3 regions of the Nocardiopsis sp. RV163 genome follow, and region 3 is predicted to be linked to each of the others. Evidence: riboswitches for the same ligand, from Rfam matches in the RefSeq annotation. Region 3 holds a riboswitch; each other region holds the start of a gene.
What was found. A riboswitch is a leader RNA that binds a small molecule or an ion and turns the genes downstream of it on or off. The one in region 3 is predicted to bind cobalamin.
Positions count from the first base shown of each region.

Region 1 (9,369 bases), on a different contig from region 3:
CGGGGTTCACCCACAGGTTCCGGGCGTCGATGTGCGCGACCGCCAGCCGCAGCGCCCCCTCGATCTCCTCCACCGAGGGCACACGCGGGGAGTGGATGTCGTACACGCCCGGGCCGATCCCGCGCCTGTAACCCCGCTCACCCAGGTCCCGCACCAGCTCCATGCGCGAGCGTGCGGCCTCCACGCTGGTGACGTCGGCGTCCAGCGCCTCGATGCCGCCGACGATCAGCCCGAACTCGGAGTAGCACATGTGCGTGTGGACGGTCGTGGAGGGCGACACCCCCGACGTGGCCAGGCGGAAGGAACCCACCGCCCAGTCCAGGTACCGCGCCCGGTGCTCCGAGCGCAGCGGCAGCAGTTCGCGCAGGGCCGCCTCGTCCACCTGGATGTGGCGGATCCCGGCGCGCTCCAGGTCGGCGACCTCGTCGCGCAGAGCCAGGGCCACCTGGCGGGCGGTCTCGCCCAGCGGCTGGTCGGTGCGCACGAACGACCAGGCGAGCATGGTGACCGGACCGGTCAGCATCCCCTTGACCGGCTTGTCGGTGAGCGACTGGGCGTAGGTGGTCCACTCGACCGTCATCGGCGCCGGGCGCGAGACGTCGCCGAACAGGATCGGCGGGCGCACGCACCGCGAACCGTAGGACTGCACCCAGCCGTTCTCGGTGGTGGCGTAGCCCTCCAACTGCTCGGCGAAGTACTGGACCATGTCGTTGCGCTCGGGCTCGCCGTGCACGAGCACGTCCAGGCCGATCTCCTCCTGGAGCGCGACGACGCGGTCGATCTCCTCGCGCAGGACGGCCTTGTAGGCGTCCTCGGCCAGTTCCCCCCTGCGGTGCGCGGCGCGGGCGCGGCGCAGCTCGGCGGTCTGGGGGAAGGAACCGATGGTGGTCGTGGTGAGCGGGGTCTCGGCGGGCCTGCCGCGCTCCCGCGGGCGCTCGTAGGCGTCCGGGCCCAGGGCGTCGAGGCGTGCGCGCACGCGCGCGTCGGTGAACGCGGGGGGACGGACGCCGCCGCGTCCGGTGTACTCGGCCTCGGCCCCCTCGGACAGCACGCGGCCGAGCAGGGCCGTCTCCCGGGCCTTCTGCCGGGCGAAGGCCAGGGCGGCGCGCAGCTCGGGGTCCAGGGAGGTCTCGGAGTCCAGGTCCAGGGGCACGTGCAGCAGGGAGCAGGAGGTGCTCACGGTCAGCTCGTCGGTGAGGGCGAGCAGGGTGCCGAGCGCGGCGACGGCGGCCGGGATGTCGGTGCGCCAGACGTTGCGCCCCTCCACCACGCCCGCGACCAGGCGGGTGGCGCCCAGGCCGGAGATCCGCACCAGGTCGTCCACGCCCTCGTCGTCGGTGACCAGGTCCAGGCCGACCGCCTCGACCGCGGACTCCTTGAGGACCCGCAGCGCCGCGGAGCCGATGGAGCCGAAGTAGGTGGACACCAGCAGGGAGGGCCGGTCGGTGACCGCGCCCAGGCGCTGGTAGGCGAACTCCAGGTGGCCGACGGCGGCGCGGCCCTCATCGGTGGCCAGGATCGGCTCGTCCAACTGGACCTCGGTGGCGCCCGCGGCCCGCAGGTCGCCGAGCAGCTGGGCGTAGGCGTCCAGGAGCTGGTCGAGCAGCCGGACGGGTTCCCAGCCCTCGGGGGCGCCGTCGGCGGGCTTGGCCAGCAGCAGGAAGGTGAGCGGGCCGACCAGGACCGGGCGGGTGTGGAAGCCCGCCTCGGCGGCCTCGCGGAACTCGGCGACGGGCTTGTCGCCCACCAGGCGGGGACGGGTGCCGGGCGAGAGCTCGGGGACCAGGTAGTGGTAGTTCGTGTCGAACCACTTGGTCATCTCCAGCGGAGGGGCGCCCTGCTCGCCGCGGGCGAGCGCGAAGTAGCGGCGCAGCTCCTCCTCGCGGTCCGGCGCCGCGGCGGGCGGGGCGAAGCGGGAGGGGACCAGGTCGAACAGGACCGCGGTGTCCAGCACGTGGTCGTAGTAGGAGAACGTGTTGGAGGGGATGTCGTCGACACCGGCCTCGCGCAGTTGGGCGTAGACGCCCAGGCGCAGGCCGGCGGCGACCTCGTCCAGTTCCCGGGCGGTGGTGCGGCCCCTCCAGTGGGACTCGCAGGCGCGCTTGAGCTCGCGGTCGGGGCCGATGCGCGGGTAGCCGTGCACCGTCGAGCGCACGGAGGGGCGTGGTCCGCCCGGGGCCGCGGAAGGCGCGGGGGTCGTGGTCATCAGCTTCTCTCCCTCGTCGAAAGCCGGGTACCGGCCTCGGGGAGGAGAAGAGGGGCGTGCACGCCGACGGACGCGCCGCGGGCGCGCACCGGACCTGCCACCGCCTCCGGCCCTCCCTCGGGGCGCGGGACCACCGGCGCCGCGGGCGCGTCGCCGGGTGGAGGCAGGTCTTCGGACTCGGGGGCGCGGGCGGTGCGGACACCGCTCCTCCTACTGGCCGCCGCTTCCCGGTTTCCGGTCTCGGCGACCGGCACTACCAGTGCCCATGGCGACGTTCGTTCCCCCATACCGCTGCGGGGCAGTCCCGGACTCGCACCGGGTTCCCTCTTGCGACATGGTTCCGCCCCGTTCGTTCCGGGGCGGACCCGGGACGCGGGGGTGGATCATGTACCTTCCACGGCTGCAAGTATAGGGAGGCCCCCTTCGCCCCTGTACCCGGCGTGCGGCCCCATGCGCCCGGCCAGGACGGTGAGAACCCCCGTCCTCAGGTCGGCGTCACACACGAAGTCAAGCGTTGCGCGGGTGAGCCCTCTCTGCTCCCCGCGGACGTTCGTCTGAGCGATGAACGTGGAGATTCCCTCGTGAATAAGCAGTCCCGCCTGGCCATGGCACCGGACCACCCCCTGATCACGGTCGTGGTAGCCCTGGCGTTCCTGGCGGGCATGGTGTTGTTGGCCACCAGCTCCTCCGGGGAGCCCGAGCCCGGGCCGCGGACGCGGGCAGCGCCGCTCTCCGAGAGCGAGCCGCCGCCCCCGGCCTCAGGCGAGCCCGACGGGCTCACCGAGGTGGACCCGGCCGCCGTGTCGGGCGTGGAGGAGGCCGGACTTCCCTACGACGGGGAGATCTCCGTCTCGGTGACCTACCCGGTGATACCCAACGCCGAGCCGCTGGCCGACTTCCTCGAGCGTGAGCTGACCGACGAGGTGCGCGCCTTCGAGGCGGCCAACCCCGGCGCGGTCTCCTTCGAGGCGGGATGGAACCTGACCGCGGCGCGCGACGGCCTGCTGGGGGTCCGCGTGACCCGCGTGGAGACCGACTCCGAGGGGTCCCGGGAGGGTTACACCACCTACTGGTACGACACAGAGACCGCGGCGCACCACCCCTCGGCGGCGCTGGTCGGCGGCCAGGAGCAGTTGGAGGAGCTCAACGGCCTGGTGCGCGGCGCCGTCGGGAGCGGGGAGGGCGGGGAGGGCCCGGCGGACCCCGACGTCATCCACCCGATCGGCTCCCTGTACGACTCGGTGGGCTTCAACCCCGACGGGGACCTGGTCGTGGAGTTCGACGCCGGGCAGGTCGCCCCGGCGCAGGAGGGCCGAACGCGCGCGGTGGTCCCCGCCGGTGAGGTCGAAGGGCTGCTGTCCGAACTGGGCCTGCGCGTGCGCGACGCCGCGACCGTGGGCGTGGACGACTTCTCCATCGCCGCCCCGCCCCGGGCCGACAAGGACGGCCGGGAGGAGGGCGCCGTGCCCGGGCAGGTGCCCGCGGTGGACCCCGGAGTCGACTGCTCCGACCCCGACACGAAGTGCGTGGCGCTGACCTACGACGACGGCCCCGGCGAACGCACCCCCGAACTGCTGGACGCCCTCGCCGAGTACGACGCGCGGGCCACGTTCTTCGTCACCGGCAACCCCGTCATGGAGCACCCGCACACGGTGCGGCGCGCCTACGCCGAGGGGCACGAGATCGCCAACCACACCCTGAACCACCCCGACCTGGCCGGTCTGGGCGCGGGAGGGGTGCGCGCGGACCTGGACGTCGTGCAGGCGCTGGTGTACCGCGAGACGGGCTACACCATGGACCTCATGCGTCCGCCCTACGGCTCGTCCGACGAGGGCGTGGCCTCGGTGACCGCGGACATGGGCCTGGCCCAGATCCTGTGGAGCGTGGACACCCTCGACTGGAAGGACCGCGAGGCCCCGGTGATCCACGACCGGGTACTGGAGGGCGCTTCGGAGGGGGCGATCATCCTCATGCACGACATCCACGGCACCACCGTCGACGCCTCCCGCACGGCGATCCGGGAACTGCACGATCAGGGGTACACCATGGTCACGGTGTCCCAACTGCTGGGGACCACGACCCCCGGCGAGACCTACGTGGACGGGGTCCCCGACGCCCCGGAGGAGAGCGCCGAGCCCTCAGAGGGGGCCGAGGAGGCTTCCGAAGGGGTCTGAGGGCGCGGCGTCACGGCGCGGCGGGCTCTCCGGGTGAGGATGGTCCCGGGAGGGCTTCGGGGCCGCGGCCGGTGGGACACACTGGGCGCGGAGCCGTGTGAGGGCGCCGGGCGGTGCCGGTAGGGCGCCCCGCAGGGGCGTTGCCGGTCTCCGGTGCGTCGCCCGTCCCGGGGCGGTGACCACATGTGGTCACCGCCCCGGGACGGGCGGGGGCGTCCCCTATGTTGCTCCCAGCAACAGCCGTGTTGGCCACCCGCTGAGGGATGAGGGAGTCCGGTGTTGTCGTCGACTCGAGTCCACCCGAACGAGGCCGTCCCCTGCCGCGGGGCCGGAGGGAACCGGCAGTGGGAGCGCAGAGCCCGGTGGCCCGGGGCGGCACTGGCCGCGTTGGTCCTGCCCCTGGCCGCGTGCGGCACCGGGGGGATCACCTCCTGGGGCGGTGAGGACCCGGAACTGATCACGGTGGTGGCGGCGGAGCCGGGGGACGGGGTCACCGAGTGGCGCGGGGACGCCTCCGACTTCGGGGACCACCCGTACAGGCCCGAGGGGCTCACGATCGACGTCGCCTACCCCGTGTTCGCGGGCGCCGACGCCTTCGCCGAGGACTTGGCCGCCCGGGTGGACCAGGAGGTGCGCGACTACCGGGGCGCAAGCCGGGACCCGGTGAACCTGGGCGTCGACTGGGAAGTGGTCGCCGCCGGGAACGGGGTTCTGGGCGTGCGCTTGGTGCGCACCGAGGAGGACTTCCACGGGCTGCGCAAGGGGTACGGGACGTACTGGTACGACACGTCCACCGGCCACACCGCCTACTCCACGGAGCTACTGGCCGACGACGCGGCGCTCCGGGAGCTCAACGGGATCGTCCGGGCCTCGTTCGCCGACGAGGAGGCGGTGGACGCGGGGGTGCTGCACCCGGTGATGCGCACCTACGACTCGATGGGGTTCAACGCCGACGGGGACCTGGTGGTGGAGTTCGACGACGGGGACCTGTCCCCGGCCGTGGAGGGTCACACACCGTCCTCGGCACCGGGGCGGATGGTCGCGGTGGTGCCCGCCGAGGAGGCCGAGCCCCTGCTGTCCGGCCTAGGCGAGCGGGCGCGGGAAGCCGCCATGGCGGAGGAGCCCGTGCTGACCGTGGAGGCTCCCGACGGCGAGCCGCCGGCCGAGCCTCGGGTGCCGGGGGTGGTCTCGGCGGGAGACCCCGACCTGGACTGCGCCGAGGCCAAGTGCATCGCGCTGACCTTCGACGACGGACCGGTCGCGACGACTCCGCGGCTGCTGGACCTGCTGGCGGAGGAGGAGGTGGCGGCCACCTTCTTCCTCAACGGCAACCCGGCGCTGACCCGGCCCGGCGTCACGCGTCAGATCTACGCGGAGGGGCACGAGATCGGGAGCCACAACCACCTGCACGAGCGCATGCCCGAGTCCTTCGAGGGCGAGGAGCTGGTCCACCAGGTGGCCGCGGTGGGCGCGATGGTGCGCCGCCAGACGGGGCACACCGTGGAACTGTTCCGGCCGCCGTTCGGCGACAGCTCGCCCGAGGTGCTGGAGGAGATCGGACGCCAGGGCATGGCCGAGATCCTGTGGAGCCAGGACAGTGAGGACTGGACCGGCATGAGCCGCGACGAGGTCGTGGAGAGCGTGGTGGGCGGGGCCCGGCCAGGGGGCGTGGTGCTGCTGCACGACACCCTGGAACCGACCCTGGCCGCGGTCCCCGAGATCATCGAGCGGCTGCGGGCCGACGGGTACGAGTTCGCGACCGTCAGCCAGGTCTACGAAGGGCCGGAGGCCGGTGAGAGCTACCCGCCCGAGGGGCTGTCCGCGCCCGCCGGTTCCTGAGGTCCGGGGAGGACCGGTACGCGCGTCGGCGGCCGGTGGGGTGTCCACCGGCCGCCGCGTACGCGCGGTGGCGCCGCGCCCCTCGGCGGTGGATGCGGCCCCGGGCGGCGGGCCGCGACCGCCTCGTCGGTGCCGGGTCCGCGTGCGGGCTCCGGGTGCGGGCTCAGCCCCCGGTGGTGGCCGCGGCGGGGTCCGACCCATGACCGCCGTCGGCAGCCGGGGCGGGGACATCGGCTCCGATGACCTCGTTGATGGAGCGGTGGCCGGAGGCCCGCACCAGCCGGGCGAGGCCGCGGTTGATCCGGCGGGGCCAGAGGGGGCCGCCGTAGATGAGACCGGTGTAGCCCTGCACGAGGCTGGCCCCCGCGCGGATACGGAACCAGGCGTCCAGGGGCGTCTCGATGCCGCCGACGGCGATCAGGGTGACCCGGTCGCCCACGCGGGCGCGCAGGCGGCGCAGTACCTCCAGGGAGCGCCGTTTGAGGGGGGCGCCGGACAGGCCGCCCGCACCGGCCGCCTCCACCTGCTCGGCGGGGGTGGACAGACCCTCGCGGGAGATGGTGGTGTTGGTGGCGATGACGCCGTCGAGCCCCTCGGCCAGCGCGAGGTCGGCGACGGCGTCGACGTCCTCGTCGGCGAGGTCGGGGGCGATCTTCACCAGGAGCGGCAGGTCCGGGCGACCGGCCTCGGCCAGGGCCTCGCGCACTGCGGCCAGGAGCGGGCGCAACTGCTCCACGCCCTGGAGGTTGCGCAGTCCGGGGGTGTTGGGCGAACTGACGTTGACCACCAGGTAGTCGGCGTAGCGGGCCAGGCGCCGGGCGCTGAGGGCGTAGTCGGCGGGGGCCTCCTCCTCGGGCGTGACCTTGGTCTTTCCGATGTTGACGCCGAGCACGGGACGGCGGCCGCCGCGCCGGTGGTGGAGGCGTTCGGCGACCAGTGCCGACCCCTCGTTGTTGAAGCCCATGCGGTTGACGATCGCGCGGTCGGCCACCAGCCGGGACAGGCGCGGCCGGGGGTTGCCCGGCTGGGGCTGGGCGGTGACGGTGCCCACCTCCACGAAGCCGAAGCCGAGCGCGGCCAGCCCGGAGGGGCTCTGCGCGTTCTTGTCGAAACCGGCCGCGAGCCCCAGCGGGCCGGGGAACTCCTGCCCGAGGGCGTGCACGGTCAGCTCCGGCTCGCGGGGCCCGAGCACCCCGTTCATGGCGGAGGCCACGGCGGGCAGGGAGGTCACGCCGCGCAGGGCGGCGAAGCTGAGCCTGTGGACCTTCTCCGCGTCCATGCGGCGCAGGACCGAGCGGAAGAGCATCTGGTAGAACACGGTCATCCGTTTCCGTCGCCCTCGCGCTCGGCGAGGAAGCGTTCGAGTTCGGCGCCGAGCTCGTCGGCGGTGGGCAGCTGGGCGTCGTCGTCGGCCAGCGGGAGCGTGGGACGCTCCTGGGGGTCGGTCCGCGAGGACATGATGTCGTCGTACTGGCGCTCCAGGTTGGTCACGACGCGCTGGATCTCCTCGGAGGCCATGACCTGTTCGGCGATGTCGACGTCGGTCGCCGCGGCGACCTCCTCCATGTCCGTGGTGGTCAGGGCCAGGCCGGTGGCCCCGGCCACGTACTCGGCGGCGGCGATGGCCGCGCGCGGGTACTGGGCCTGGGCCAGGTAGCTGGGCACGTGGACGGCGTAGCCCACGAAGTCGTGGCCGCGCTCGCCGAGCCGGTACTCCAGCAGTGAGGTGGCGCTGCCGGGCACCTCGACGCGGCCGATCCACGGGGTGTGCCCCTCGACCAGCTCGGGGCGGGTGGAGTGCGGGGTGACCGTGACCGGCCGGGTGTGCGGGACCGCCATGGGGATGCCGTGGACGCTGACGGAGAGCGTGACGGAGAAGTGGTCGACGAGGCTGCCCACGGCGGCGGCGAAGGCCTCCCACTCGCGGTCGGGCTCCGGGCCGTGCAGGACCAGGAAGGGGGCGCCCTCGTCGTCGTGCATCCGGTACAGGGCGATCTTGGGCGCGTCGTAGGCGGTCCAGGTGTTCTCGACGAAGGTCATCGTCGGGCGGCGCGAGCGGTAGTCCACGAGGCGGTCGACGTCGAAGGTCGCGACCTCCTCCGCGGTGAACCGGTCGAACAGCGACGTGAACATCTGGCGCCCGGCGTGTCCGGCGTCCACGAAGCCGTCCAGACAGACCAGCATCGCCAGTCCGGCGACATCCTCGAAGCCTGGGTGGAGTTCGTACAGATCTGCGGAGTCACGCACCGGGTTCTCGTCTCCAAAACTGGTCGGGGTCACAGGGTCGCGCTCACGCGGCGGCCGGAGACCGGGGTACGGCCGGGAGAGCCCGATTCGCACCGCCTGGGAGGCTGTGCCCTGCTTCTCCAGAATACCGACCCACCAGCCCGCCGACTGAGCCGCGCGAGGACGCTCGCGCCCCACGGCGCCACCGCCGCCGGTCGGCGCGGGATGAGGACCCCGACCGGCTGAGCCGCGCGAGGACGCTCATCCACACCCCTACCAACCCCGACCGGCGGAGGGAGCTTCCTGCAACCGGGGCGTGAGAGGACCGCCACACCCCGGCCCTGCCCGCACCCCGACGGTTCACTGCGGGTCGGCGGCTCAGCGCGGGTCGGCCACCAGCAGCGAGCGCAACCGGTTGAGGACGGCGGCGACCTCGAAGCGGCGGGGCAGGGCGTAGTCGCCGCCGAAGTCGGAGCCCAAAAGGGTGACGCCCTTTCTGTCCAGGGCCTCCTCCAGGGAGTCGAGCGCCTGGGCGAGCGTACGGTCGCCGTCCAGGTGGCGTCCGGCGACCAGCTCGCGCAGGGCCAGTCCGGCGCCGGTGATCTGTCCGGGGTCGACGAACTGCTCCACCGCGCGCACGTCGACGTCGTGGTCGCCGAACACGAGCACGTCCATGTCGCGGCGCTTGATCCGGCCACGGCCCCGCGAGGTGCTGTCGTCCACGGAGGCGGGGTCGACCACGCGGGGGCGCGGCAGGGCGAACTCCGCGTCCACGCGCTCGTGGGCGAGCTCGCGGGCCCGTGCGGTGACGTCGTGCGGGTGGTAGGCGTCGAGCAGGATGACGTGGTCGGCGACGTCGAAGTAGTCGCCGCTGCCGCCCATGACCAGGACGGTGGACACCCCGTGGTCGCGGCGCAGGGGCCG
Region 1 is NZ_LEKI01000016.1:931-10,299, forward strand. It holds gene metE (5-methyltetrahydropteroyltriglutamate--homocysteine S-methyltransferase) at 1-2,206, opposite strand, end outside; cobalamin riboswitch at 2,372-2,535, opposite strand; gene ABD54_RS05070 (polysaccharide deacetylase family protein) at 2,812-4,380, shown strand; gene ABD54_RS05075 (polysaccharide deacetylase family protein) at 4,660-6,219, shown strand; gene ABD54_RS05080 (quinone-dependent dihydroorotate dehydrogenase) at 6,383-7,543, opposite strand; gene ABD54_RS05085 (proteasome assembly chaperone family protein) at 7,540-8,466, opposite strand; gene ABD54_RS05090 (ABC-ATPase domain-containing protein) at 8,824-9,369, opposite strand, start outside.
Region 1: another riboswitch for cobalamin. It lies ahead of metE (5-methyltetrahydropteroyltriglutamate--homocysteine S-methyltransferase); the one in region 3 lies ahead of ABD54_RS19920 (nitrite reductase).

Region 2 (9,369 bases), on a different contig from region 3:
CTCGTGCAGCCGCTCGACGATACCGTGCAGCGCCCACGGGTTGGAGCGGCGCAGGAACTCCTGGGTCTCGGCGTCGAGCACGTACTCGGCGGCGAGCTTGTCGTACATCCAGTCGTGGACGACACCGGCCGTGGCGTCGAAGCCGAAGAGGTAGTCGACCGTGGCGGCCAGCTCGAAGGCGCCCTTGTAGCCGTGCCGGCGCATGGCCGAGATCCAGCGCGGGTTGACCACCCGGGCCCGGAACACGCGGGCGGTCTCCTCGGCCAGGGTGCGGGTGCGCACCGCGTCGGGCGAGGTGGAGTCGCCGACGTAGGCCTTGGGGTCGGCGCCCGTGAGGGCGCGGACGGTGGCGATCATGCCTCCGTGGTACTGGAAGTAGTCGTCGGAGTCGGCGATGTCGTGCTCGGCGCTGTCCACGTTCTTGGCCGCGACCTTGATCCGCCGGTAGTTGGCGCGCATGTCGTCGGCCGCCGCGACGCCGTCCAGGCCCCGCCCGTAGGCGAAGCCGCCCCAGGCCGTGTAGACCTCCGCCAGGTCGCGGTCGTCGCGCCAGGTGCCCGACTCCACCACCTGGAGGATGCCCGCTCCGTAGGAGCCGGGCGCGGAGCCGAAGATACGGGTGGTGGCGCGGCGCCGGTCTCCGTGCTCGGCCAGGTCGGCGCGGGTGTGGGCGCGCACGAAGTTGTCCTCCTCGGGCTCGTCCAGGCCGGCAACCAGGTTCACGGCGTCGTCGAGCATGGCGACGACGTGCGGGAAGGCGTCGCGGAAGAAGCCGGAGATGCGCACCGTGACGTCCACGCGCGGGCGGCCCAGCTCCTCCAGCGGCACCACGTCCAGCCGCGACACCCGGCGCGAGGCCTCGTCCCACTCCGGGCGCACACCCAGCAGCGCCAGCACCTCGGCCACGTCGTCGCCGGAGGTGCGCATCGCCGACGTGCCCCACACCGACAGGCCCACCGACTCGGGGTAGGTCCCGGTCTCCTCGAGGTGGCGGCGCAGCAGGGACTCGGCCATGGCCTGCCCGGTCTGCCAGGCCAGCCGGGAGGGGACGGCGCGGGGGTCGACGGTGTAGAAGTTGCGGCCGGTCGGCAGCACGTTGACCAGGCCGCGCAGCGGGGAGCCGGAGGGGCCCGCCGGGACGAAGCCGCCCGCCAGGGCGTGGACGGCGTGGTCGAGTTCGTCTGTGGTGCGGGCCAGGCGCGGCGCCACCTGCGCGGCGGCGAACTCCAGGACGGAGCGCACCCCGGGGTCCTCGTGCAGGCCGGACGCGGCGGCCGGGTCCCAGCCCGCGGCCTCCATCCGCTCGACGAGCCCGCGGGCGAGGGCCTCCACCCGGTCGACCTCGGCGGCGGGCGCGTCCTCCTTCAGCCCCAGCGCCGAACGCAGACCGGGCACCGAGGCCCCCACCCCTCCCCACACCTGGGCGGCGCGCAGGACGGCCAGGACCAGGTTCACCCGGGCCTGTCCCCCGGGCGCCTCGCCGAGCACGTGCAGGCCGTCGCGGATCTGCGCGTCCTTGATCTCGCACAGCCAGCCGTCCACGTGGAGCAGGAAGTCGTCGAACTCCTCGTCGTCGGGCCGCTCCTCCAGGCCGAGGTCGCGGTGCATCTCGGCCGCGCGCATCAGCGACCAGATCTCACCGCGCACCGCGGGCAGCTTGGCCGGGTCCATGGCCGCGATGTTGGCGTGCTCGTCGAGCAACTGCTCCAGACGGGCGATGTCGCCGTAGGACTCGGCGCGGGCCATCGGCGGGATGAGGTGGTCCACGACCGTGGCGTGTGCTCGGCGCTTGGCCTGGGCGCCCTCGCCCGGGTCGTTGACCAGGAACGGGTAGACGAGCGGCAGGTCGCCGAGCACCGCGTCGGTGGCGCAGGCGGCCGAGAGCGCGGCGTTCTTGCCGGGCAGCCACTCCAGCGAGCCGTGCTTGCCCAGGTGGACGACGGCGTGGGCGCCGAAACCGTGCTCCAGCCACCGGTAGGCGGCCAGGTAGTGGTGGCTGGGGGGCAGGTCGGGGTCGTGGTAGATCGCGATCGGGTTCTCGCCGAAGCCGCGCGGGGGCTGCACGAGGACGACGACGTTGCCCGCGCGCATCGCGGCCAGGACCAGCTCGCCCGAGTCGTTGACGTAGAGGCTGCCGGGCGCGGCGCCCCACGCCTCGCTCATCGCCTCCCGCAGCGGGGCGGGCAGGCCCCCGGTCCAGGCGGCGTACTCCTCGGGGGTGATGCGCACCTGGGCGTCGGTCAGTTGCACGGAGGTCAGCCAGTCCTCGTCCTGGCCGCCCGCCGCGATCAGGGCGTGGATCAGCGCGTCCCCGGCCTCGGTCTCGTCGGGCAGGTCCAGGCCGGGCAGGGCGCCGGGCTCTCCCAGGTCGTAGCCCTCGTCGCGCATCCGGCGCAGCAGGCGCACCAGCGAGCGGGGCGTGTCGAGCCCGACGGCGTTGCCGATGCGCGAGTGCTTGGTGGGGTAGGCGGACAGGACGACGGCGACGCGCTTGTCGGCGGTGGGCACGTGCCGCAGCCGGGCGTGGGCGACCGCGATCCCGGCCAGGCGGGCGCAGCGCTCGGGGTCGGCGACGTAGCGGGGCAGGCCGTCGCGGTCGATCTCCTTGAAGGAGAAGGGGACGGTGATGATGCGGCCGTCGAACTCGGGGATGGCGATCTGGCTCGCCGAGTCCAGCGGGGTGACGCCGTCGTCGGAGGCCTCCCAGTCCGCGCGCGGACTCGTCAGGCACAACCCCTGCAGGACGGGGACGTCCAGGGCCGCCATCCGCTCCACGTCCCACGCCTCGTCGTCCCCGCCCGCGCTCGCGGACGCGGGAACGCTGCCGCCCGCCGCCAGGACGGTGACCACCAGGGCGTCGAAGCCGCCGAGCGCATCGTAGAGCTCGTCGGGCGCCGAGCGCAGCGACCCGGCGAACACGGGCACGCCCACGGCCTGCCCGGTGGCGTCCACGGCGTCGGCCAGGGCGTGCGCGAAGGCGGTGTTGCCGCCCGCCTCGTGAGCCCGGTAGTAGAGGATGCCCACCTTCGGCAGGTTCCCGTCGGAGGAGGGGCCCGCGGTCGGGGACCCGTCGTCGGAGACGGCGGAGGAGGGGAGGCCCGCGGCCCGGGGCCGGTCGCGTTCCGCGAAGCCCCACAGCGGGACGGGGGCGGGCGCCTCGAACCCCTCGCCGGTCAGCAGCACGGTGTCGGACAGGAAGGCGTGCAGGCGCGCGAGGTTGGCCGGGCCGCCCTCGGCCAGGTAGCGGTGGGCGTCGGCCGCCAGGCCGATCGGGACGGTGGAGTGCTCCATGAGTTCGGCGCTGGGCTGCTGCTCGCCGCCCAGGACGACCAGCGGTGTGCCCCGCTCCCGGACGGCGGCCAGGCCCGGCCACAGGTCGTGCGGGGAGCCGAGCAGCCGCACCACCACCAGGTCGGCGCCCCCGACGACGCCGGTGAGTTCGGTGTCGGAGGCGCGTGAGGGGTTGGCCCACGCGTAGGCGCGGTCGCTGGCCCGCGCGGAGAGCAGGTCGGTGTCGGAGGTGGACAGCAGTGCGATCCGTACCGTCATGGCCGGATTCCTCCCTCGGGGTTGGTGTTCCGTCGTCGGTCGGACCGCTCGGGTCCGGGGGTCGCCCGCGCCTCGGCGGCGGGGGCGTCACTGTGGCGCGGCGGCGCGGCGCCGCTTCGCAGGAAGCGGATCACCGGGTGCCCGGGCCCGGTCTCGACCTCGGCCCGGACCCCGTAGACCTCCTCGATGAGGGCGGGGGTCAGGACCCGCGGGGGCGCGCCCTCGGCGACGACGCGCCCACCGCGCAGCACCAGCAGCCGGTCGCAGTACATCGCGGCCAGGTTGAGGTCGTGCATGGCGATGACGGTGGTGACCGGCAGGCCCGCGACCAGTTCCATGAGGTCGAGCTGGTACTGGATGTCCAGGTGGTTGGTCGGCTCGTCGAGCAGCAGTTCGCTCGGCTCCTGGGCCAGGGCGCGGGCGATCTGGGCGCGCTGGCGCTCGCCGCCGGAGAGCGTGTGCCAGGACCGGTCGGCGATGGCGGTCAGGCCGGTGCGCTCCAGTGCCGCCGTGACTGCGCCCGCGTCGGCCGCGGACATGGGCGTCCAGGCGCGGCGGTGGGGAACGCGCCCCAGGGCCACCACGTCGCGGACGGTCAGCTCGGTCTGGGTGTGCGCGTTCTGTTCGACGGCGGCCACGCGCCGCGCCACCGCCCGGCGCGAGGTCCGGCCGATCTGCTCACCGTCGAGGGCGACCACGCCCGCGGAGGGCGCCAGGACCCCGGAGAGCAGCCGCAGCAGCGTGGACTTGCCGGAACCGTTGGGGCCGAGCAGTCCCACGGTCTGGCCGGAGCGCGGAGCGAGGGTGACGCCGTCGAGGACGAGCGCTCCGCCGATCAGGCGGCTCACCCGTTCGGCGCGCAGCCCGGCCGCGCCGGGCGCCTCGGTCGACGCGCCGCCTCGGTCGCGGGTCGGGGTTCGGGTCCGGTCGGAACTGATCACGTGCGCCTCCTGGCTCGGTAGAGCACGGCGACGAAGGCGGGCACCCCGATGAGGGAGGTCACCACCCCCACCGGGATCTCCTGGGGGTCCAGCGCGGTGCGGGCGACCGTGTCCACCCACACCAGGAAGACGGCGCCCGCCAGCGCGGTGACCGGCAGGAGCCTGGCGTGGGCCGCGCCGGTGAGCGCGCGGGCCGCGTGCGGCAGGACCAGCCCCACGAAGCCGATCGCCCCGGCCGCGCTGACCAGGGCCGCGGTGAGCAGCGCCGTGGCGCACAGCAGCACCATGCGGGCGCGGGCCACCCGCACGCCCAGGTTCGCCGCGGCCTCCTCACCGAAGGCGAACGCGTCCAGGGTGGTGGTGTGCGCCAGGCACACGGCGAGCACACCGGCCAGCACCGCCGCGCACAGCACCACGTCGTCCCACCCGGCGCCGCTGAGGGAGCCCAGCAGCCAGAACAGCACCCCGCGCGTGGTCTCGGCGTCGGCCGAGGTCAGCACGATGAACGAGGTCAGCGCCGAGAACAGCTGCATGGCGGCCACCCCCGACAGCACCACGCGGTCCATGCTCGCGCCCAGGGTGTGCGCGAGCAGCACCACCAGCCCGAAGGAGAGCAGGGCGCCGACGAAGGCGCCCGCCGACAGCGACACCACCGCTCCGCCCCATCCCAGCACCAGCACGGCGACCGCCCCGGTGGAGGCCCCCGAGGACACCCCGAGCACGAAGGGGTCCGCCAGCGGGTTGCGCAGCAGGGACTGCATGACCGCCCCGCACAGCGCCAGCCCCGCCCCGCACACCGCGGCCAGCAGGGTGCGGGGCATGCGCAGGTCCCACACGATGCCCTCGCGCAGCGGCGACAGACCGCTCTCCCCGAACCCCAGCCGCGCGGCGACCGACCTCCACACCTCGGCCGCGGTGATGTCGGCGGGGCCGATGGCCACCGCGACCGAGACCGACACCGCCAGGAGCACCAGTCCACCGCAGGAGAGCAGCGCCAGACGCGCACCGCTCACCGGCCGAGCCCGAGGCCGCGCAGACCCTCGGCGACCTGCTCGATCCCCTCGACCGTGCGGATCGAGGGGTTCATGGCCTGGCCGCTGAGCAGGACGTAGCGCTCCTCGCGCACGGCGGTGAGGTTGCTCGTGGCGGGGTTGGACTCCAGGAACGCGATCTTGGCGTCGGCGGACTCCGCGGTCTGGGAGTCGCGGGTCAGGTCACCGAGGACGATGACGTCGGGGTCGCGGTCGGCGACGGTCTCCCAGTTGATCTGGGGCCACTCGTCGTGGGTGTCGTCGAAGGCGTTCCGCGCGCCGACCGCGCGGGTGATGGCGCCGGGGGCGCCGCAACAGCCCGCGAGGTAGGGCGACTGGGAGTTGGCGAACCAGTACACGAGGGAGACGCCGGAGGCGTCCAGGTCCGAGGTGGCCGCCGCCACCCGCCCCTCCAGCTCCGCGATCAGCTCCTCCCCGCGCTCCTCGACCCCGAACAGCAGGGCCAGGTCGCGGATCTCGCCGTAGACGGCGTCGAGGGTGAGGGGCTCGCTGCGCGAGCCGTCTCCCCCGCTGTCGTTGTCCTTGCCGGCGGCGCAGTCGGTCGGGGAGACGTAGGCGGGCACGCCCAGCTCCTCGAACTGCTCGCGGGTGGCGACGCCGCCCGTGCCGAGCGTGGAGACGAAGGAGGCGGTCACGAAGTCCGGTTCGGCGTCCAGGACCACCTCGAAGGAGGGGGCGTTGTCGGCCAGGCGGGGAATGCCCCCGTTGGCCTCCTCCAGCCCCTCCATGATCGGATCGGTCCAGGTGGCGGTACCGACGAGGCGGTCCGCCAGCCCCAGGGAGAGCAGGATCTCGGTGCTGCCCTGGTTGAGGGAGACGACGCGCTCGGGCGGGGAGGCGACGGTGACCTCGTGCCCGCAGTTGTCGACCGCGGGGGCGGATCCGGTTCCGGCGGCGGACTCCGCCCCCTCGCCACCGCCGTCCGCGGGAGCGCCGCAGGCGGTCAGGGCCAGGGATGAGGCGAGGAGGAGGGGAAGAGGGTACAGGGCGCGGCGGAGCATGGGCATGCCTTGGAAGTCGGGGCTCGAACGCGGAGCCTGGCACGGGACGCCTCCGCGCACTCGACGCGGAGGGGCCAGCAGGTCTTCGGACTCGGGTTCGCCCGGACGGGGTGCCTTCCCAGGTCGGTGCCGCTTCGACGCCGTGGTCTCCGCGGCCTCCGCCCCAGTGGCGTGAGTACCCCGCCCGTCCCCCTCACCGCTGCGCGTCAGTTCCGGATTCGCACCGGATTCCCTGACCACGTACGTGGTACGACTGGCCCGGGCAGACTATCAAGGCCGCCTCGGCCCTCCGCCGCCGGAAGGCGCACAGGGGCCGCACCCGCGCCACCGCTCCGGCGCCCGCCCTGGTCATCGCGGTTCAGGGGGAGGCGTCGGAGTTCTCAGGCCGCGCCCTCGCCCCGGCCGAAGCGGACACGGGTGGCCCGGAGCGCCGGGCTGCGGGCCCGGTCGCACGGTCCCCGGCCCAAGGACACGGCGGTGTGAGCCGCGCGGCGAGGACCGAGCCGTCGCGCGTTCCCGGGGATAGGCTCGTGACCGGCCGCACACGGCCCCGCAGCACCAGCATCCGGCCGAGAGGGGTTTTTCGGAGATGACCGAGACGACGTTCGACCCGCGCGCACTGCTCGCCCGGAGCAGGCTCGGCGTCCTGGCCACCATCAAGGCCGACGGCCGCCCCCAGCTCTCCCCCGTCCAGCCCTTCTACGACGCCGAGACCGACCTGCTGCACGTCTCCATGACCGAGGGCCGGGCCAAGACCGCGAACCTGCGCCGCGACCCGCGCGCCACCCTGCAGGTCACCAGCGCCGACGGCTGGGCGTGGGCCACCGCCGAGGGCGTGGCCACCCTCACCGGACCCGGCACCGACCCGCACGGCCCCGAGGTCGATTCGCTGGTGGACTACTACCGCCTCGCCGCCGGGGAGCACCCCGACTGGGAGGAGTACCGGTCGGCCATGGTCTCCGACCGCAGGGTGCTCATGACCATGCCCGTCGACCACGTGTACGGCGAGAAGATCCGCTGACCGCACGGACGGGGCGGGGCCGCGGCCTCCCGCCGCACCCCCGCCCCGCGTGCGCGGCCCCGGGTTCCGCTTTTCAACCGGGCCTCAGCTCGGAGGGGTCCGTTCGGGCGCCCACAGGGTTCTGGAGGTGCCGGAGGCGGGTTCGCGAGGAACCGGCGAACCCGCCGTAGGCGCCGAAGGCCCCTGTTCTCCGGGCGCCCGAACACGGACCGAAGCGGAGGTCCAAAAAAACACTGCCTAACGCTTCATGCCGTGCTCGATCGCCTCGATGATGCGCGGCCGCATCTCGGCGGCGCTGATGATCGCGTCCACCGAACCCACCTCGACCGCGCGCTGGATGCTGTGCACCCGGTCGAACTCCGCGGCGACCTCGCCGAGCTTCTCCGCCCGCACCGAGGACTGCGTCTCCGCCAACCGCGCGTTGAGCGCGGCCCGCTCGACGCCGCTGGCCGCCGACACCTGCTCCTGGAGCCCCGTCACCCTCGGGTCGCTCGCGGTACGCGTGTTGACCTCACCGGCGAACACCACGGCCGCGGCCGGGGCCCCGCCCAGCACCGAGGCGAACGACCCCTCCAACGCGAGCACCGTCATGTTCGGGTTGAGCGCTTTGGAGAACACCACGAACGCGCCGCCGTGGTACCGCGAGATCACGCAGAACACGATCGGACCGTCGAAGTTGACGATCGCCCGCCCGATCTCGGCCCCGTACTCCAACTGGAGCTTGCGCAGCGACTCCGGCGAGCCGTCGAACCCCGACAGGTTCGCCAGCACCACCAGCGGCCGGTTGCCCGACGCCGCGTTGATCGCCCTCGCCACCTTCTTGGACGAACGCGGGAACAGCGTGCCCGCGGTGTAGGTGTCGGGCCCGTCGGTGGGCGGGAAGCCGTGCCGCGGCACCGACCGCGACTCGATCCCCACCAGGCACACCGGCCAGCCGCCGATGTGCGCGTCCTGCACCGCCGCCGTGTCGGCGTCGGCCATGCCCGCCCAGCGCTCCAGCACCGCGTGGTCCTGGTCCGAGAGCGCACGCATCACCGTGCGGATGTCGAAGGGCTTCTTGCGGTCCGGGTTGTGCTCGGCGGAGAAGATCTCGCCGACGGTCGCGAAGTCGCTGCCGGCCACCGCGTGCGGGAACGCCGAGACGTCGCGGTCGACCGGGTCCAGGGTCCTGGCCCGGCGCGGCCCCTCCTCCCCCGGCACGACGTAGGTGTGGTCGTAGTGCGCCATGAGGATCTCGCGGGCCGAGGCCAGGTTCGGCGCCCAGTACTGCGCCTGCCCGTTGGGGCCCATCACCCGGTCGTAGCCGCCGATGCCGAAGTTGTCCTCGGCCGAGACCCCGCCGGAGAAGTCCAGCGACTGCTTGCCGGTGAGCACCATCGCCGAGTCCGGCGTCATCACCAGGACGCCCTTGGTGTGCATGAGCATCGTCGCCTCGGCGTTCCAGTACGGCTGGGCGCCGACGTTGATGCCCGCGACCACGACGTTGATCTCGCCGCCGTCCTGGGTGAACTCCACGATCCGCTTGAGCGCGGCCGCGACCCAGTCCATGTTCTCGGTGCCCGAGGACATCGAGATCCGCGCGCCCGCCGACAGCGCGAACCACTCCAGCGGCACCCGCATCGACTCGGCCAGGTCCAGCGCGGCGATCACCCGCGAGCACTCGGGCTCCGAGAGGGCGCCCAGCGCCTTGGTCGGATCGCCCAGCAGCACCACGCGCGTGACCCCCTCGGGGTGGCGCACGGTCGGCGTGGTGACCACACCGGCCACGATCGCCGCGGAGTTGTGCCCGCGCGGCCGGTCCACCG
Region 2 is NZ_LEKI01000116.1:5,851-15,219, reverse strand. It holds gene cobN (cobaltochelatase subunit CobN) at 1-3,549, opposite strand, end outside; gene ABD54_RS18875 (ABC transporter ATP-binding protein) at 3,546-4,412, opposite strand; gene ABD54_RS18870 (iron ABC transporter permease) at 4,487-5,503, opposite strand; gene ABD54_RS18865 (ABC transporter substrate-binding protein) at 5,500-6,543, opposite strand; cobalamin riboswitch at 6,602-6,816, opposite strand; gene ABD54_RS18860 (PPOX class F420-dependent oxidoreductase) at 7,133-7,564, shown strand; gene ABD54_RS18855 (carboxyl transferase domain-containing protein) at 7,802-9,369, opposite strand, start outside.
Region 2: another riboswitch for cobalamin. It lies ahead of ABD54_RS18865 (ABC transporter substrate-binding protein); the one in region 3 lies ahead of ABD54_RS19920 (nitrite reductase).

Region 3 (9,369 bases):
ACGGGGTGACGCTGGAGACCGAGCACCTGCTCGCCGACGCCCACCGGCGCCACGGGGGCGAGCTGACCCGGATCGCCGTCGAGACCACCGCGCCCATCGGCGCCTTCACCGGTTGGACGCCCGCCCGCACGGTCACCCAGTGGTTCCTGGCGGCGGGCCGCTGACCCGCGGCCTGGCCGGGTCGTAGAGGTAGGACTCACCGCCCGCCCCGGGATCGAGCGCCCGCCCCACCAGGATCACCGCCGCCTGCCGGAACCCGGCCTCCTCCACCGCGTCGGCCACGGTGGAGACCGTGCCGCGCAGCACCGCCTCACCCGGCTGGCTGGCCCGGTACACCACGACCACCGGGCAGTCGCCGCCGTACTCGGGTTCGATCTCGGCCATCAGCTCGCGCACCCGCCGGATCGCCAGGTGCAGCACCAGCGTTGCCCGGGTCGCGGCGAACGCGGTCAGCGACTCGGTCCCGGGCATGGCGGTCGAACGGGAGCGCGTGCGGGTCAGCACCACCGACTGGGCGACCAGCGGCACGGTCAGCTCCCGCCCCGCCAGCGCCGAGGCGGCCGCGTACGCGGGCACCCCGGGCGTGACGTCCCACGGAACGCCGTGCGCGTCGAGCCTGCGGGTCTGCTCGGCCAGCGCTGAGTACAGCGACGGGTCCCCGGAGGTGAGCCGTACGACGTCGCGGCCCGCCGCGTGCGCGGAGACCAGGCGGGTGGTGATGCGGTCCAGGTCCAGGCCCTGGGTGTCCACCAGCTCCGCGCCGGGCGCGCAGTGCGTCAGGACCTGCGGGTCCAGGTAGGTGCCGGGGTAGAGGACCACGTCGGCCCCGGCGAGCATGCGCGTGGCGCGCACGGTCAGCAGGTCGGCGGCGCCGGGGCCCGCGCCCACGAAGTGCACGGTCACGGTTTCACCCACCTGGGGGTCCACACGCGGCCCGCCCCGGTGACCCGGGTTCCGGACGCGCCGACGATGAGCAGGCAGCGCATGTCCACGGCGGCCGGGTCGAGTTCGCCCAGGGTGGTCACCGTCAGGGACTCGCCTTCGCGGCCCACGTCGCGGCCGACGACGACCACGGTGTCGGGTTCGCGGTGCTCCAGCAGGATCCGGCGCGCGGTGACGATCTGCTCGGTCCGGGACCGGGAGGCGGGGTTGTAGACGGCCAGCGCCAGGTCGGCCTCGGCGACGGCGCGCAGACGCCGCTCGACCACCTCCCACGGCTTGAGGCGGTCCGACAGGCTCATCACCGCGAAGTCGCCGCCCACGGGGGCGCCCGCGCGGGCCGCGACCGCCTGGACGGCGCTGACCCCCGGCAGCACCCGGACGGGCACGTCCCGGTAGGCGGGTTCCTCGGCCGCCTCGAACACGGCGGTGGCCATGCCGAAGACCCCGGCGTCCCCGCCGGAGACCACGGCCACGCGTTCGCCGCGCCCGGCCAGATCGAGGGCGAACCGGGCGCGCTGGAGTTCGACGGTGTTGCCGGAGGCGTGCCGGGTGAGCCCGGGGCGCTGCGGTACCCGGTTGACGTAGGGGCCGTAACCCACCACGTGGTCCACCTCGGCCAGCGCCGCGCTCGCCTCGGGGGTGAGCCAGCACTCGGGGCCCGGGCCCAGGCCCACGACCAGCAGTTCGGCCGCCGGTCCGGTGGTCGCGGACTCCGGTTCCGCCGCCGGTCCGGCGGAACCGGGCCCCGCTTGGGTCGTCTGTGCCGTCTGCGTCCGCGCGGCCTCGCCGACCTTCCGGGAGCGCGTTCCGTTGCGGCTGTCCCCGGTCACCAGCACCAGGGAGAAGTAGGGCACCGACGCCGGGTCCACCTCGGCCGCCGGCAGCCGCCGCTCCCCGCCCATCGAGGCCCGCTCCACGTACACCGCGTGTTCCAGCCGCCCGGCCGCGGCCAGGGCGCGGCGCACCGCCGGGAAGGTCCGGCCCAGTTTCATGACCACGGCCGCGTCGGTGTCGGCCAGGCGGCGGGCCAGTTCCGGTTCGGGCAGGGTTCCGGGCAGCACGGTGAGCACGTCGGTCTGCCGGGCCAGCGGTGCGGCCGCGGCGGCCGTGGCGGCGGCGAACGCCGGGACGCCCGGCACGATCTCGGTGGGGTAGCGCTCGGACAGCCGGTCGTGCATGTACATGTACGACCCGTAGAACAGCGGGTCGCCCTCCGAGAGCAGGACGACGTCGCGCCCGGCGTCCAGGTGGGCGGCCAGCCGGGCGGCGGACTCCTCGTAGAAGTCGGCCAGCGCCCCCGCGTAGCCGCCCGGGTGGTCGGTCGCCCCGGTGGTCACCGGATAGGTCAACCGCTCCTCGACCGCCCCGGCCGGGATCAGGGCGTCGGCGATGCGGCGGGCGTTGGACTCCTTGCCCGCACCCGCGTGGTAGGCGACGACGTCGGCCGCGGCGATGAGCCTGGCCGCCTTGAGGGTGACCAGCTCCGGGTCGCCCGGTCCGACGCCGACGCCGTGGAAACGGCCGGTCATTCCTCCTCCTTGGCGAGTGCGTTGAGGGCCGAGCAGGTCATCGCCGAACCCCCACGGCGGCCACGCGCGGTCACGTAGGGGACGTCGACGCCGTGCCGGTCGCGCAGCTCGGTCAGCGCCTGCTTGGACTCGGCGGCGCCGATGAAGCCGACCGGGCAGCCGACGATCGCGGCGGGGCGCGGCGCGCCGTCGATCAGCATCTCCAGGAGGTGGAACAGGGCGGTGGGCGCGTTGCCGACGGCGACCACGGCGCCGTCGAGCAGCGGCTCCCACAGCGACACCGCGGCGGCCGTGCGGGTGGTGCCCCACGCCCGGGCCAGGCCGGGCACCCGTTCGTCGCCCAGGAGGCAGAGCACCTCGTTGTCGCTGGGCAGGCGGCTCGCGGTCACGCCTGAGGCCACCATGCGCGCGTCGCACAGGATCGGCGCACCGGCCCGGAGGGCGGCGCGCGCCGCGGGGACCAGGTCGGGGTGGACGACGAGGTCGTCGGCGAGGTCGACCTGGCCGGTGCCGTGGATCATCCGCACGGCGAGCCGCTCGGCGTTGGCGGGCAGGTGGTCGAGCCGGGCCTCGCGCCGGATGGTGGCGAAGGAGTCGGCGTAGATGGCGGGCCCGTCGTCGACGTACTCGTAGTGCCGGTTCGGTCTTCTGGGGGAGGTCACCGCGCCTCCCCGGGAACGATCCCGTGTCTTCCGGGAACGAGTACGGCGCGCCACGGCGTGACGACGAGTTCGCCGGATCCGGCCTCGACGGCTTCGGCGGCGAGCGCGTCGGCGGCGGTCCGGTCCAGGCCCTCCTCGGGCACGGGGACGTGGCGTCCGATCCCGGGCAGCGGGCCGTGCGGCAGCGGCGGCGCGGGTTCGGGCAGCCCCGGGTCGGGCGGAGCCGGGTCGGTCAGGGGCGAGGGGAGTTCGGCCACGTGCCAGGGGGCGTCGGGGCCGTCCCCGCGCAGCTCCAGGAACCGGTCGGCGAGGCGCACGAGCGCGGCCGGGGCCTCCTCCAGCGGTGTCAGCGGGCCCCAGTGCTCCCCGACCCTGAGCTGGGCGGTGTGGGCGTCGAGGGCGACCGCCCCCAGGTCGCAGGGGCGCTCCAGCAGGTCGCCGCTTCCGTCGTCCAGGGCGAAGAGGAAGCGGCCGGGAAGGGCGGCGCGGCGCGGTTCGGCGCACAGCAGCCCGTCCAGCTCGGCGGCCACGGACCGCAGGTCCGCCCTTCCGACCCCGAGCCCCGTGCGGGGGGAGACCATGACGTTGCGGACCAGTTCGTGGGAGGGCGAGGGCAGCAGGCCTGTGCCCTCCAGGGCCCGGAGCGCCTCGGGGGACAGCCGCTCCCCGTCTCCGGGCAGGGCGCGCAACTGCACGTTGGCCCGGCCGGTGACGTGGATCCGGCCGTCGCCGTACTCCTGGGCCACGGCGGCCAGGGCGCGCAGCGAACGGGCGGGAAGCCTGCCGCCGACGAGCCGGAGCCGCACCAGCAGCCCGTCCTCGGCGGGCCAGGGCCGCAGGGCGCCCGGGCAGCGGTCGCGCCGGGCGCGGACGGTGGGGGATGGGGATGGGGAACCCATCGGGGACATGCGCGTCCTTCTGGTCAGGGACCCGTTCGCGGGGTCCTCGGTCGACCTGGCGGCCCGTCACCGCCAGCGCCAGCAGGTCTTCGGACTCGGGGTCGACCGGTGCGGAGCGCCTTCCCGGAGCGTTGCGCTCCAGTGGCTGTCCCGGGGAACCGAGTCCCCGGGGCGTGCCCGCCCGTCACCCTCACCGCTGCGCGTCAGTCCCGGATTCGCACCGGGTTCCCTGCCCCACGAGGTGGAGTTCTACTGGCCCGACGAGGGTACCGTTCCCCTCCCCGGCCAGGTCCGGGGGCCTTCCCCCAACGGCTGCGTGCCGTTGCCCAGCGCGGCTGTCCGCGCCCGGGGGCGGCCCGGAAGGGGGTTCGCGCTCGGTTTCCGGGTGCGGCGGCGCGTGTTTTCGGTCCGTGTTCGAGCGCTACGTCGGCGGCGGGGGCGGGTGTGGAACGTTCCGAGGGCTTTGCGGGGATTTTAGGGTTTCCTGTTTCGGGCAGTGGAACGGGCGAAGGGCGGTTCGCAGCAGTACGCCGCTCCTCACGGGAACCACCCAAGGAGGAAGAGCATGAGCGCCACCGAGAAGGGCCGCAGCCAGGCCGAGATGGTCAAGGGCAAGGCCAAGGAGACCACCGGCGAGGCCACCGGAAACGACCGCATGAAGAACGAGGGGCGCGCCGAGATGGCCAAGGGGCGCCTGCGCCAGGGCAAGGAGGACATGAAGAAGGGCCGGTAGGTGCCGCCTTCGCGGACGGCCGCGGACGGGCTCCTGCGAGCGGGCGCCTCCCGGCCGGACGGGGAGGGCCGCGAGCCCCCGCCCCGCCGGGGCCGCCGATCCGGCCGCCCTCATGTCCGAGGGGAGCGGAGCACGTGCGGGGCACGTGCTCCGCTCCCCTTTCGCGTGGCCGCCCCGGGCGGGGCTTACGTCGTGGAGCGCTCCTGCTCCGGTTCCAGGCGGCGGATGCCGAAGCCCCGGGTCAGCGGCGCCAGGAAGGCGATCAGGGCGGAGAACAGGAAACCGCCCCAGTTGAACACCGCCCACGGCAGGAACTCGAAGTTGGCCACGCCCAGGGTCGTGGCGAAGAAGACCCCCGACACCGTCCAGGGCATGAGCACCTCGGTGATCGTGACCGAGTCCTCCATGCTGCGCGACAGGTTGACCGGGTGCAGGTTCCTGGCCCGGTAGGCGTCGCCGTAGACGTCCTTGACCAGGAAGTACGTCACCAGGGCGTTAGATGTGCCGTTGATGATGGTGAAGCCGGAGAGCAGGGTGGTGAGGATGAGGCTGCCGGTGGACCGCAGCCTGGCGATGAGCCCCTCCAGCAGTACCCGCAGCACGCCCGACTTCTCCAGCGCCGAGGCGAAGAAGAAGGCGCAGAAGACGAAGAACGCCGAGTTGTACATCGAGTACAGCCCGCCCCGGTTCACCAGTTCGGCCAGGACGTCGGAGACCTCGTCCCCCCGAGGCAGCATGTCGGTGGTGAAGCCGGAGACGACCGCCGCGAACAGGTCGCCCACGCTCGCCCCCTGGACCAGCAGCGCGATCAGCAGCGCCGTCATGGAGGATGCGAACAGCACGACCAGCGGCGGTTTCCTCATGATGGACCCGGCGAGCACGACCACCGCCGGGATCAGCAGCAGCGGGTTGAGGGTGAAGAGCCCGTTCAGCTCGGTGACGACCTCGTCGATACCGCCCAGGCCGGCGGGCGGGGTGGTGATGGTGGTGCCCGCGAGCAGGAAGACGACGGCGGCCAGCACCGACGAGGGCACGGCCGTGTAGAGCATGTGCCGGATGTGCTCGTACAGGTTGGCGCCCGCCGCGAGCGAGCTCATGTTGGTGGTGTCCGACAGCGGCGAGAGCTTGTCCCCGAAGTAGGCGCCGGACACGACCGCGCCCGCCGTGATCGCCAGCGACGCGTCCATCGTCTGGGCCACCCCGATCAGGGCGACTCCGATCGTGCCGCCCGAGCCCCAGGAGGTGCCGGTGAAGGTGGAGACCAGCGCGGTGGCCAGGAAGGCCAGAACGTACAGGTAGGACGGGTCGATGAGCTCCAGGCCGTAGTAGACCATGAGGGGGATCGTTCCGGCGATCATCCACGAGCCGATGAGCATGCCGATGCTGAGCAGGATCAGGACCGCGGGCAGGGCGCTCCTGAGCTTGTCGCCCATGTTCGTCAGCACGTCGTCCCAGCGCACGCCGTGCCAGAGCGCGAAGAGGGCGAACACCACCCCCGCGAAGATGAGCATGAGTTCGGCGGGGTACTTCAGGACGCCGATGCCGCCGACCAGAATCGCGACGGTGATGACCACGGGGACGCACGCCGCCGCCACGCCGGGTCGGCGGACGTGTTCGTCCGGGGGGTTAGCCATCTACTTTCCTCTCGGTGATGACCGCTTTCGGTCTTCTACAGTGCGGTGAAGGCCCTTTCGAGATCCTCGATCTGGCTGTCGGACCCCTCCAGGCCCACGGAGAGGCGGACCATTCCGGGGGAGAAACCCTTTTCCCGCAACGCCTCCTCGTTTCCTGGCCTGACGGGGGCGGTGACCAGGCTTTCGTAGCCGCCCCAGCTCGCGCCGATCCGGAACAGCGAAAGACGGTTGACGAAGGCCGCGACCTTCTCGAAGGAGGCGTCCTTCAGGTCGAAACTGAGCAGCCCGGAGAAACCGCTGAACTGGTCCCTGATCAGGGGGTCGTCGGGCCGGTGGTCGTGGTGGGGGTGGTGGACCGCCGCCACCTCGGGCCGGGTCGCCAGGTAGTCGACGACCCGCACGGCGCTGCGCTCGTGCTCGGCCATCCTGATCGGCAGCGTCCGCAGCCCGCGCAGCACCATCGACGCCTCGACGGCCGACATGACCGAGCCCAGGAGCTGGAACCCCGTGTAGAAGAGGTCGCGCACGAAGGAGGCCGGGCCGATCACCGCCCCGCCCAGGACGTCGCTGTGCCCGCCGATGTACTTGGTGCACGAGTGGACGACGATGTCCACCCCGGCCAGGATCGGCTTCTGGAAGAGCGGTGTGGACCAGGTGTTGTCCATCACGGTCCAGACCCCCCTGGCCCGGGCGGTGCGGGTGATCGCGGCCAGGTCCAGGACCTTCATCCGCATGGTCCCGGGGCTCTCGACGTAGACCAGCGCCGTGTTCTCCCGCAGGTGGGGCTCGATGTCGGAGGCGCCGTCGGGGAGCACGGTGTGGTCGATGCCGAAACCGCGCAGGTGCTCGGCCATCTCCAGGGCCGGGCCGTAGGTGCTGTTGACGAAGAGGACGTGGTCCCCAGCGCGCAGCAGGCTCATCAGAACGGCGCTGATGGCGCCCATTCCGGAACCGAAGCACTTACATGCCTCGCCGCGCTCCAGAAGGGCCAGCCTCTCCTCCAGAAAGGCGACCGTGGGATTGGCGCCGCGGCTGTAGACGTACCTCTCGTGTTCCTGTTCCTGCTCTTCGATGAACGCCTCGAACGAGGGTTTGGTGAAAATGCTGGTCTGGAACACCGGAGGCGCGACAGCGCCGTGGACGTTCTCCGCCCCCTCCCACGCGCTCATGCAGATTTCCCTGTCGGACCTGTCCACCGTTGTCCTCCGGTCGGCTCGTGGGCGCGGCCCTGCGGGTGCGGTGGGGGAGGGTTTGCGACCCGCCGCCGCGCCCGCCGCCGCCCGTGCGCGGGCGGCGCCCGCGCTCGTGTCGGTGCGGTCGGCGGCCGCCCGTGGTGGGACACACCGCTCGCACGCGTGCTCACGGCAGGGCCGCGCGGTCGAGACGACGCGGGGCCGGTGCCGGTGCGGTCATCTTGTAGTACAAGCTGCTAGGTAGTCAATGGGGTGGCGCAGACCCGTCCGCGGGCCCCGGCGTCTGTACGCTGAGGATTCGGCACATCCCTCCAGCGAAGGACGAGGCGTACACGATGGGATCAGCGTCGCCGGAAACCCAGGGCGAAGGGCTCGCGGGTCGGCCCCAGCCGCGGCACGCCCGACCGAACTCGCTGACCTCGCAGGTCGTCGCCTTCGTGGAGGAGTTGTGCGTGGGCCCCGACGCTCAGCCGGGCAGCCAACTGCCCTCGGAGAAGGAACTCGCCGAACGCTTCGGGGTGAGCCGGGTCGTGCTGCGCGAGGCGCTGAGGACCCTGGAGGCCAAGGGCCTGATCCACCGCCGCCAGGGCAAGCCCGCGGTCATCGCCTCGCCCAACGCCCTGCCGGTGGAGAACTTCGTGGCACTGTCGGTGCTGCGCGACCGGCGGGCGCTGATGGAGTTCACCGAGATCCGCAAGGCGCTGGAGGTGCACGGAGCCCGGCTGGCCGCGCAGCGCGTCGCCGGGCCGGAGGAGGAGCGGACCCGCGAGGACATCGCCCGGGCACGCCAGGCCATCGCCGACATGCGCGCCGCGCCCCTGGACGTGCCCAACCGCGTGCGCACCGACTTCGCCTTCCACCAGGCCCTGATCGCGGCCTCGGGCAACCGGAGCCTCACCCAGATCCTGGACGCGCTCGAACGGTCGCTGGCCGACAGCCGCGAGCAGAGCCACCGCCGCTTCCTGGCCACGGCGCAGGACCCGGCGGTGTCGGCGGCCGAGCACGAGGAGGTCCTGGAGGCGGTGCTGAGCGGCGACCCGGCCCGCGCGGTGGCGGCGATGGAGGAGCACCTCCAGGTCACTCTGCGCGAGATCGAGACCCGCCCCAAGGCGGAGGAGGCGCGAAAGGACCCGGCCTGACCGGCCGCCGACCACCGCCGGCCCGGTTGCGCGCGCCCTAACCCGCCGCTCCCGCCACGGGCAGGACCAGGCGCAGCGTCAGCCCGCCGCCCGGGGTGGTCCCGGGCAGCAGCGAGCCCCCCATGGCCTCCATGAGCCCGCGCGAGAGCGCCAGGCCCAGCCCGAGCCCCGTCGCCCCGTCGGTGTCCCCGAGACGCTGGAAGGGCACGAACATGCGCTCGCGCTCGTGCTCGGGCACCCCGGGGCCGTGGTCGACCACCAGCAGTTCCACCTGGTCACCCGTCCAGGAGGCGGTGACCGAGGGCGGACGGTCGTGCGGGCTGAAGCGCAGCGCGTTGCCCACCACGTTGGCCAGCACCCGCTCCAGCAGGCCGGGGTCGGCCGCGACCTCCGGCAGCTCCTCGGGCACCCCCACCCGCACGGCGCGCCCTTGGCCGCCCAGGTCGTCCAGGACCGCGAACACCGACTCGCGCAGCGACAGGCCCGTGACCGTCACGCCCAGCACGCCCGCCTGGAGGCGGCTCATGTCCAGCAGGTCGGTCACCAACCGGGTCAGGCGGTCCAGGGACTCGTCCGCCGTGGCCAGCAGTTCGGCCTGGACCTCCTCGCTGAAGCGCACCTCCCGGCTGCGCAGACTG
Region 3 is NZ_LEKI01000128.1:2,714-12,082, forward strand. It holds gene cbiE (precorrin-6y C5,15-methyltransferase (decarboxylating) subunit CbiE) at 1-164, shown strand, start outside; gene ABD54_RS19905 (cobalt-precorrin-4/precorrin-4 C(11)-methyltransferase) at 133-915, opposite strand; gene ABD54_RS19910 (precorrin-2 C(20)-methyltransferase) at 900-2,471, opposite strand; gene ABD54_RS19915 (precorrin-8X methylmutase) at 2,468-3,133, opposite strand; gene ABD54_RS19920 (nitrite reductase) at 3,130-4,041, opposite strand; cobalamin riboswitch at 4,116-4,263, opposite strand; gene ABD54_RS27455 (CsbD family protein) at 4,598-4,765, shown strand; gene nhaC (Na+/H+ antiporter NhaC) at 4,951-6,399, opposite strand; gene ABD54_RS19930 (PLP-dependent aspartate aminotransferase family protein) at 6,435-7,568, opposite strand; gene ABD54_RS19935 (FadR/GntR family transcriptional regulator) at 7,928-8,731, shown strand; gene ABD54_RS19940 (DUF4118 domain-containing protein) at 8,769-9,369, opposite strand, start outside.